2 regions of the Ruegeria sp. SCP11 genome follow, and region 2 is predicted to be linked to the other one. Evidence: riboswitches for the same ligand, from Rfam matches in the RefSeq annotation. Region 2 holds a riboswitch; the other holds the start of a gene.
What was found. Region 2 has a riboswitch for cobalamin ahead of ABLN94_RS19590 (hypothetical protein). Riboswitches for the same ligand answer to the same signal wherever they lie in the genome.

Region 1: it holds a riboswitch for cobalamin, as region 2 does, so the genes downstream of both, ABLN94_RS16095 (aromatic ring-hydroxylating oxygenase subunit alpha) here and ABLN94_RS19590 (hypothetical protein) in region 2, are expected to answer to the same signal.

The regions. Positions count from the first base shown of each region.
Region 1 covers NZ_JBDZYG010000010.1:85,386-89,738, forward strand. The annotation lists gene ABLN94_RS16085 (aldehyde dehydrogenase family protein) at 1-30, shown strand, start outside; gene ABLN94_RS16090 (aspartate aminotransferase family protein) at 35-1,342, shown strand; cobalamin riboswitch at 1,449-1,652, shown strand; gene ABLN94_RS16095 (aromatic ring-hydroxylating oxygenase subunit alpha) at 1,766-2,989, shown strand; gene ABLN94_RS16100 (hybrid-cluster NAD(P)-dependent oxidoreductase) at 2,995-4,074, shown strand; gene ABLN94_RS16105 (DEAD/DEAH box helicase) at 4,230-4,353, opposite strand, start outside.
Region 2 covers NZ_JBDZYG010000014.1:120,087-124,439, reverse strand. The annotation lists gene ABLN94_RS19600 (DNA polymerase III subunit gamma/tau) at 1-883, opposite strand, end outside; gene ABLN94_RS19595 (protein-tyrosine phosphatase family protein) at 1,150-1,509, shown strand; gene ABLN94_RS19590 (hypothetical protein) at 1,511-1,918, opposite strand; cobalamin riboswitch at 2,002-2,221, opposite strand; gene ABLN94_RS19585 (alpha/beta hydrolase family protein) at 2,356-3,213, shown strand; RNA gene ffs (signal recognition particle sRNA small type) at 3,253-3,351, opposite strand; gene ABLN94_RS19575 (bifunctional 2',3'-cyclic-nucleotide 2'-phosphodiesterase/3'-nucleotidase) at 3,390-4,353, opposite strand, start outside.

The DNA.
Region 1 (4,353 bases), on a different contig from region 2:
AAGGCAATCGTTTTAAACCATGGAAAATAGTCGAATGGTCTCTGAACCCCGAAACACAGCCCTTGCTGCTCGTGCCCGCGCCGTGATGCCCGGTGGCGTAAGTCACGAATTGCGTTACCGCGCACCGGACCCCGTCTATTTCGAACGCGCCTTGGGGGCAGAAAAATGGGATGTGGGAGGAAAGCGCTACATTGACTTCAAACTTGGTGCCGCGAGCCAGATTTTGGGTCATGCTCACCCTGGAATTGTCGAGGCTGTCGCCCAGCAAATGCACCGGATGCCCTATACTGGTGATTGCCATCCGTTAGAGGTTGAGTGGGCGGAATGGCTAAGCCGACTATTCCCGTCAGCTGAACGTGTGCGCTTTACCGGATCAGGGACCGAAGCAACGATGTTAGCGTTGCGCGTTGCGCGCGCCCACAGCGGCAAGGACAAGGTGCTGCGCATCGACGGGCATTTTCACGGCTGGCACGATCTCCTGATTACTGGATCCAAACCTGGTGTGAACACGCCCCCGTCTCTGGGTGTTCCACAAGCAATATCGGACATGACAATTGTCGCACCACCTGATTTGGATCGGATAAACACCTTGCTGGAAGTGGACGGCACTATCGGGACAGTTTTCGTCGAAGCCTCTGGTGCAAATTATGGATCTGTGCCGTTGCCTGATGGATTTCTACCAGGCATTAGGCAAATCGCGGACGATCTGAACTGTGTGCTGGTTTTTGATGAGGTCATCACCGGCCTGCGCTGGTCGCCTGGTGGGCGTCAGGCGCGGGACGGTGTCGTACCAGACCTGACCACACTTGCCAAAATCGTGACCGGAGGATTGCCCGGTGGTGCGGTTGTAGGCAAAGCGCATCTGATGGAACTTCTAAGCCCGGCGGCAAACCGTGATGGCTTGTCCCCCCCGGTCAGCCACAAAGGAACGTTCAACGCGGCCCCGATGGTTGCGGCCGGCGCCGTGCGTGCGATGGAGATTCTTTCCACGGGCGATGTGCAAGCCCATGCCGATGCAATGGCCGAACGCTTGCGCCGTGGGTTCAATGCAGTCTTCGCACGACACGGGGTGCAAGCGTCGGCCTATGGTGACAGTTCGACCTGCCATTTGTATTTCGGAGCGCGCTCGATCGAGGGCTTGGATGCGGCTCAAATCCGTAAGACGCCTCCGGCATTAGTCAGGGGGCTAAAGGACGGGCTTTTGGCGCATGGGGTGGATTTCATGTCCCACACTTCGTGTGTCACGGGGCTGCCCCACACGCCCGCATTGATTGACGAGACGATTGAGAAGTTCGATGCCGTAATCGCGCAGCTTGTGATGGACGGTGTTCTGACGGTCTGAGAAACGTTTCAATCAAACGCATTATGCAGTAACACAAACCTAAGTTCTCCATGTCTGTTTTGGCGCTGGAATTGTCGCAAGCATTTCAGCGCCGATACGTGCCGGAAATATCCTGCGCGTGTGAGGTGCTGCTGTTTGATTCTCAAGCAGCAGAGAATTGGGAAGCCGGTGAAATTCCGGCACTGCCCCCGCAACGGTAACGAAGGTCAGGTTCGGCAATCAACCACTGGAACGAGGATTCCGGGAAGGTGTCGAAACCGGGCGCAAGCCCCTTCCAAGTCCGGAAACCAGCCTCTCAGATATGTCAAACCGCGGGTGGCGGTGGGGGGCACAGGTTTCGGACGTGATCCTCGCACGTCTCCGGACGGGTCTCCTTTGTCATCTGCCCAAGCTACGCCACGGGGCGCGGCAGGAGAGCTAGAAGTGAACAATATTCAAACCCTTTTGGCCCGTAGAACATCGGGTTACGCATTGGAACAGGCCTTTTACACCGATCCGGAGGTTTTTCAGGTTGATCTTGAAACCATTCACTATCGCGACTGGCTGTTTGCCATTCCGGCCTGCGAACTGGTTAAGGCCGGAGACTATGTAGCCCACACTGTCGGCGCGTATCGCGTGATCATTGTGCGTGGCGCAGACAATCAAATCCGGGCATTCCACAATACATGTCGCCATCGCGGCTCGGTTATATGCAAAGCAGCCAAGGGCAATGCGCCCAAGCTGGTGTGCCCGTATCACCAGTGGACCTACGAGTTGGACGGCTCGCTTCTCTGGGCCCGGGATATGGGGCCGGACTTTGACCCGAAACAGCACGGTTTGAAACCTGTTCACTGCCGAGAGCTGGCCGGGTTGGTCTATATCTGTCTGGCAGAAGAAGCACCGGACTTCGACACTTTTGCCAACACCGCTCGCCCCTACCTTGAGCCGCATGATCTGGCCAATGCCAAGGTCGCCTTTGAAAGCTCGATCATCGAGAAAGGCAACTGGAAGTTGGTCTGGGAAAACAACCGCGAATGCTATCACTGCGGTGGAAATCACCCGTCGCTGTGCCGCACCTTTCCCGACGATCCTGCTATAACAGGTATCGAAGGTGGTGAAACACCACCTCGTATGCAGGCCCATTTCGATCGCTGCGAAGCCGCTGGACTGCCCTCACAATTCTACCTGCATAGCGACGGGCAATACCGCCTGGCCCGAATGCCGCTGAACGAGGGCGCGGAAAGCTATACGATGGATGGCAAGTCCGCTGTGCGCCGTTGGTTGGGCCAATCGCCATTTGCGGATGCAGGGTCGCTGCTGAAGTTTCATTACCCAACCACTTGGAACCATTTTCTTGCAGACCACTCGATTGTTTTCCGCGTTACTCCGATCAGTCCGACGGAAACCGAGGTCACTACGAAATGGCTGGTTAATAAGGACGCTGTTGAGGGTGTCGACTACGATCTGAAACGCCTGACCGAGGTCTGGATGGCTACCAATGACGAAGATCGCCAAGTCGTCGAAGACAATCAGCTGGGCATCAACAGCCCGGCCTACGTGCCCGGCCCATATTCAGTCACTCAGGAATCCGGTGTGTTGCAGTTTGTCGACTGGTACTGCAACACGCTGGCGGATCGCTTGGCACCTGACGCGATAGCGGCGGAGTGAGGGAAATGAAAGATTTCAGCGCGCCAGTAACTGTCTGGCAAGACACTGAAACATTGGAATGCGTTTCGGTCGTTCCCGAGATGCCGAACACGGCGAGCTTTTCGTTTCGCGCTCCTTCGGGGGCGCAATTCGCGTATCAGCCCGGACAGTTTCTGACCTTGGAAATCCTGGCCCCGGACCAGCCGGGTGGGGTGGTGCATCGCACCTATACGATCTCTTCCTCTCCTTCGCGGCCACGGTCGATTACGATCACCGCCAAGGCCCAGCCCGACAGCATCGGCACACGCTGGATGTTGGACAACCTGCAACCTGGTATGCGGGTGAAAGCCATTGGCCCCGCAGGGCTGTTCAGTAATGCAGAAAGCAAAGCGGGGAAATTTCTGTTCATCTCGGCCGGGTCCGGCATCACCCCGATGATGTCGATGACCACCTGCATGTGGGATGAAGGCCGCGATCTGGATGTTGTCTTCATCAACTGTGCCAGACGGCCTTCAGAGATCATCTTCCGCCAGCGGTTAGAGCAGATGGCCAGCCGGACGCACGGTCTGGACCTGAAGTTTGTTGTTGAGGAACCCGATCCTTACCGCCCGTGGACTGGATATCAGGGCCAGTTCAACCAGCTTATGCTTGGCCTCATGGCGCCGGACTATCTCGACCGCGAGGTTTATTGCTGTGGCCCGGAGCCCTTCATGCAAGCCGTGCGTGATGCGCTTGCCGGTCTGGGCTTTGACATGGACAACTACCATCAGGAAAGCTTCGGCGCTCCTGTGGAGACCGAGGCGGATCAGCCGGAACTGGATGATATCATTCTGGACGATGATAGCAGCGCCGAGATTCTGTTCTCAAGTTCTGGTGTCACCGCCAAAGTCGCCGAGACCGACACGGTCTTGGCCGCTGCGCGTTCGGTCGGGTTGAACATTCCGTCAGGCTGCACCTTTGGCGTTTGCGGAACCTGCAAAGTTAAAAAGACAGCTGGCGAGGTTCACATGGTACACAATGGAGGTATTTCCGAGGATGATGTCGAAGCGGGCTACATTCTGGCCTGTTGTTCAAACCCGATCGGCAAGGTTGAGGTCGAAGTTTGATGCATATGGGGAAGCGAAAGGTTCGCGCTTCCCCTATTGGCCGTCGCCTGAGGAGTGGGGTTTCCAACTTTCGAATAGAAAACCCCACGCCCGCATAAGCATTTCTGCCGAACCGAAACCCTTATGCTAGTTCTAAAGCAACCGAGAGTTTCAGCTTATTTCTTGCGCATTGGAACCGCGTTGCCGCCCTTTTTCGATGCGGCGGCACGAGCGCGATTTTTTTTGCTATTTGGCTTTCCCTTGGGCGGGGGCGGGCCTTTCGGGCGATCGCTTTTGAAT
Region 2 (4,353 bases):
CGCGCAGCACGGCCAGCGGGTCCGCGCCTTCAGCATATTGCCCGCCCAATTCGGTTAGCGCGCCAGCTGCGTCGCCGCGCAGGATCATGTCCATCAGGTCCAGCACGCGCCCGCGATCAGCCAGACCCAACATCGCGCGCACCTGATCGGCACTGGTTTCCCCCGCCCCGTGAGAGATTGCCTGATCCAATAGCGAGGTTGCATCCCGGGCCGAGCCTTCAGCCGCACGGGTGATCAGCGCCAGCGCGTCATCGGCGATCTGTGCGTTTTCCGCAGCCGCGATCTTGTTGAGCAGGCCAATCATGTCCTCTGGTTCGATCCGGCGCAGGTCGAACCGCTGACATCGGGAAAGGACCGTCACGGGCACTTTGCGAATCTCGGTCGTAGCGAAGATGAACTTCACGTGCTCGGGCGGTTCCTCAAGCGTCTTGAGCAGCGCGTTGAACGCACTGGTCGAGAGCATGTGAACCTCGTCGATGATGTAAATCTTATAGCGGGCGCTTGCCGCGCGATAGCGGACGCTGTCGATAATCTCGCGGATATCGTTCACGCCGGTCCGGCTCGCGGCGTCCATCTCCATCACGTCGACATGGCGGCCTTCCATGATGGCCACGCAGTGTTCGCATTTGCCGCATGGCTCGGTTGTCGGCTTGCCCTCGCCATCGGGGCCGATGCAGTTCATGCCCTTGGCGATGATCCGCGCCGTGGTGGTTTTGCCGGTGCCACGAATGCCGGTCATGATGAAGGCCTGTGCGATCCGGTCAGCCTCGAACGCGTTTTTCAACGTGCGTACCATCGCGTCCTGACCGACGAGGTCGGCAAAGGTTTCGGGGCGGTATTTGCGGGCAAGAACCTGATAGGCGGGGCTTGGCGTGTCGTTCATATCTGCTCTGTCGGATTCGGTTCAGGAATGCAGCGTAGAGGCCCCCGCCGCCCACGTCCACAGCCGCCGTGGGCGATTTTCGGTTTGCACGGCAGATTGCCCGTCTTAAAACCGCCGGAGGAGGAACTTCTGTGGGCCAGTTCGCAATACACTCTATACAGGTGGGCAACGGAACCGTTGGCCTATCGCCGTTGCCAGGGCGAGGTGGCGACTATGTTAAAGATCTAGATGCGGTTCGAAACTGGCAGCCGGATTTGGTAATTTCCATGACCACCGAGGTCGAGATGCTGCAAGAAGGTGCGGGCAAGTTCGGAGCCGATCTTTGCAGAGATGCGATTGGCTGGGCGCATTTGCCGGTTGAGGATTTTGGCGCTCCTCCCCCTGCAATTGATAAAGCCTGGACCGAGGTCAGTGCATCCGCGGCTAATATCCTTACTCGCGCGGGCAAAGTGCTGGTGCATTGCCGCGGTGGTTGCGGGCGGTCGGGGATGATCGTTCTGCGCCTCATGGTCGAACACGATGAACATCCCGACGCGGCGCTAGAACGCCTGCGCTCGGTGCGGCCCTGCGCTGTCGAAACCGATGGCCAGTTGGAATGGGCCGCGCGTCCTCTGCAGGATCGCTAGATCAGAGCCCCACTTGTCGATCCAATTGTTTTGCCGGCTGCGGTGCAAGGGCCGAAACCTCAAGCATGGCGCAGGGTGGGGTCGGCAACATACCAGCGGGTCGCATGGTAAAGTCGAGGCCGAACAGCATATCCGCGTAATTGTCGAGCGCCTCAATCGAGGTGTCTGCGCTGGTGCCGCAAAAGATCCGAATCTGATCTTTTTCTGCCCGGAAGCGCGCGGTGCAGCCCTGCCCGCAATAGGTCAGTTCGCTGTTGCCATCGATCTCAAAATCAGGGGTCGTCGCGGGGACGGCGACCTCCATCGCCTGCACGACCGCGCGTGCCATCTGGGCCAGAGCCGGGCAGGATCTGCCCGTCCGCTGACACACGGTTGCAGTGAATTGGTGCGTCTTTGTCTTCCACATCATATTGCGCCCTCCGCGCGTAGGACGGGGGGCGTGGATCAGGTGTGACAGCGTGCTGACGACCTGCCCGGACACCCCGCCCGAGTTTCGGTTTTGGTTCGATGGCAGGTCTCCTGACTTGCGGGTCGTCGCTTTGCCGACCTTCCCAGCCTTGCGGCCAGTGGTGTTTCGGCATTGCTCACCGCTTACAGTTGCGGGGGCAGTCTCGGCTTTGGTCCATTCCGATTTCCCGGTCAGGACCGCACCGTGTTCCCTTTTCATCCCGCCCCGGTAACGGGGACGAGAACCATCACGCAATCGCTAGCGGGTGCGGGTGGCCGGTGTCAAGCGCCAGTTGGTGTGGCGAAGTGGACGCGTGGTCATTTTGAAACGGGATTGACTCGCCGGGGCAAAAAATGCCGATTAGGCGAGTGAACTAATCAGTTCAGATTGAGGGTAATATGCTGGACGCTGCGCAAGCCGTACTGACCGAGGATTTTCATTTTCCTTCCGGTGACACCCAATTGGCGGCCCGGTTGTATCTGCCGGTAGGCAAGCCACGAACCGCTGTGGTTCTCCACAGCGCGACCGGCGTGCCGCGGGACTATTACCAACATTTCGCTCGTTGGATGGCCGCCGAAAGAGGCATGGCCTGCCTGACATATGACTATCGCGACTTTGGCCATTCTCTGAGAGGGTCATTGAAACAGGCGCAGGCTACGATGGCAGATTGGGCTTTAATCGACATGCCCGCCGCACGAACCGAAATGCGGCGGAGATTCCCCAATGTGCGGCAGTGGAGCATCGGTCATTCCGTCGGCGGTATGCTGGGGCCAGTGCAACCTGATATCGATCAGATCGACCGTATGATCTGTGTCTGTTCCGGCCCGGTTACAGTGTCGGATCACCCTTGGCCCTATAGAGCGTTGGCTTTGTTGTTCTGGTACGGCCATGCACCCTTGGCCGTCAAAGCTCTGGGCTATTTGCCGGGGAAGGCGTTGGGGTTCGGGGCGGACTTGCCTGCCAGTGTCTATTGGCAGTGGCGCAGTTGGTGCACCGCGCCGCGCAACTATCTGCCTCAAGTTGGCGTGACCCTTCCCAAAGCGCGTTGGGCGCAGACTGATACGCCCGTGGATCTGTTCGCCTTTGAGGATGACGATCTTGTGCCGCAGAAAGCGGTTTGGCGTCTGGCCGATCTGTATGGAGCGAACGCACGCCGCCATCTGTTGTCTCCGTCTGAGTTTGGCCTGCCCGAAGTTGGTCATATCGGTGCCTTCGCCCGTCGCAGCGCAGCCGTCTGGCCACGGTTAATCGACTGAACATAGTCGACTGTTGAATGCGTATTTTGGGGTGGAATGAAGTGAGAGGTTGGACATCGACCCAAGCGGGGCTCGTTGTGGCTGCTTCCTTCCGGACCTGACCAGGTTGGCGAGGCGCTCGCCCGCGCCAACCTCTCAAGGCCGATATAGGGAATGGCCAGAGAAAAGACAACCCGTCAGAACGTCAATCGGATCAGCAGAAAGCCTTCATCGTCTTCTCCGATCACATGCGGGTTGTATTCTGCCAACTCTTCCAGATGTGGTCGGGCCATGGGGCCGGTGCGCAGCAGCGCAGTTGCGCCGGGCAGAGATGTCAGGTGAAAGGGGCGAGCAGCGTGTTGCAGCGGGTCTTGCGGCAAGGTGCCAGACAGGTAATCCAACAATAGGCGCTGGATCGGCAGTACGGGTAGAGCTATGGGCTCTGCCTGTTCGACAAAGGGGAAGTGGCCGCCGCCATTGGCACGGTAATTGTTCAGCGCAACAACAAAGCGCTGGCCCGGGATCAGCGGGCGGCCGTCGAACCGGATATCAAGAATGCGTCGATGTGCAGGGTCGGTCAAGTCTCCACTGGCCTCAAAACGGGGAGGCTGTGACAGGTCAACCTGGTAGGTAAGCCCAAGCAATACATCAAAATTATGCCCTGCACGGTTAGAAGGGATCAGTTCGGATTTGTGCCCAGGCGTGATCTGGTTATAAACGCCTGCGGACATTTCCAGCCAATCAACGACCTGCTCGGCGGTCACTACCACGGCCTGCAATTCGTTAGGGAACACATATAGATCGTTGACGTGACGCAGGCACAGCTGACCAGAAGGGACATCGGTGTAATGTCTGGGGCCTGCGCGACCTCCGAACTTTGCGGGCGCGGATGCAGACAGAATGGGCAATTCGGCAAGGGGTGTCCCGCGCAGATAAGGGCGCAGGGCCGCCGCTTGGGCCGCCGCGGCTAAGGTAAGACCCCGGTCAGGCACGCAGAAGCTGAAATAGCTGTGGAGAGGAAAATCGCTATGGCCTACGGGTTGCGCTGCGCGGCGGCGCGTTTCCGAATGCGCTGCAGAGAAAAGGTTCGCCAGCTTTAGGTCTTCTGGGATTGGGATCGGCGGTTCGCCTGCTATCGCAGGACAGACGGATCGCAATTCG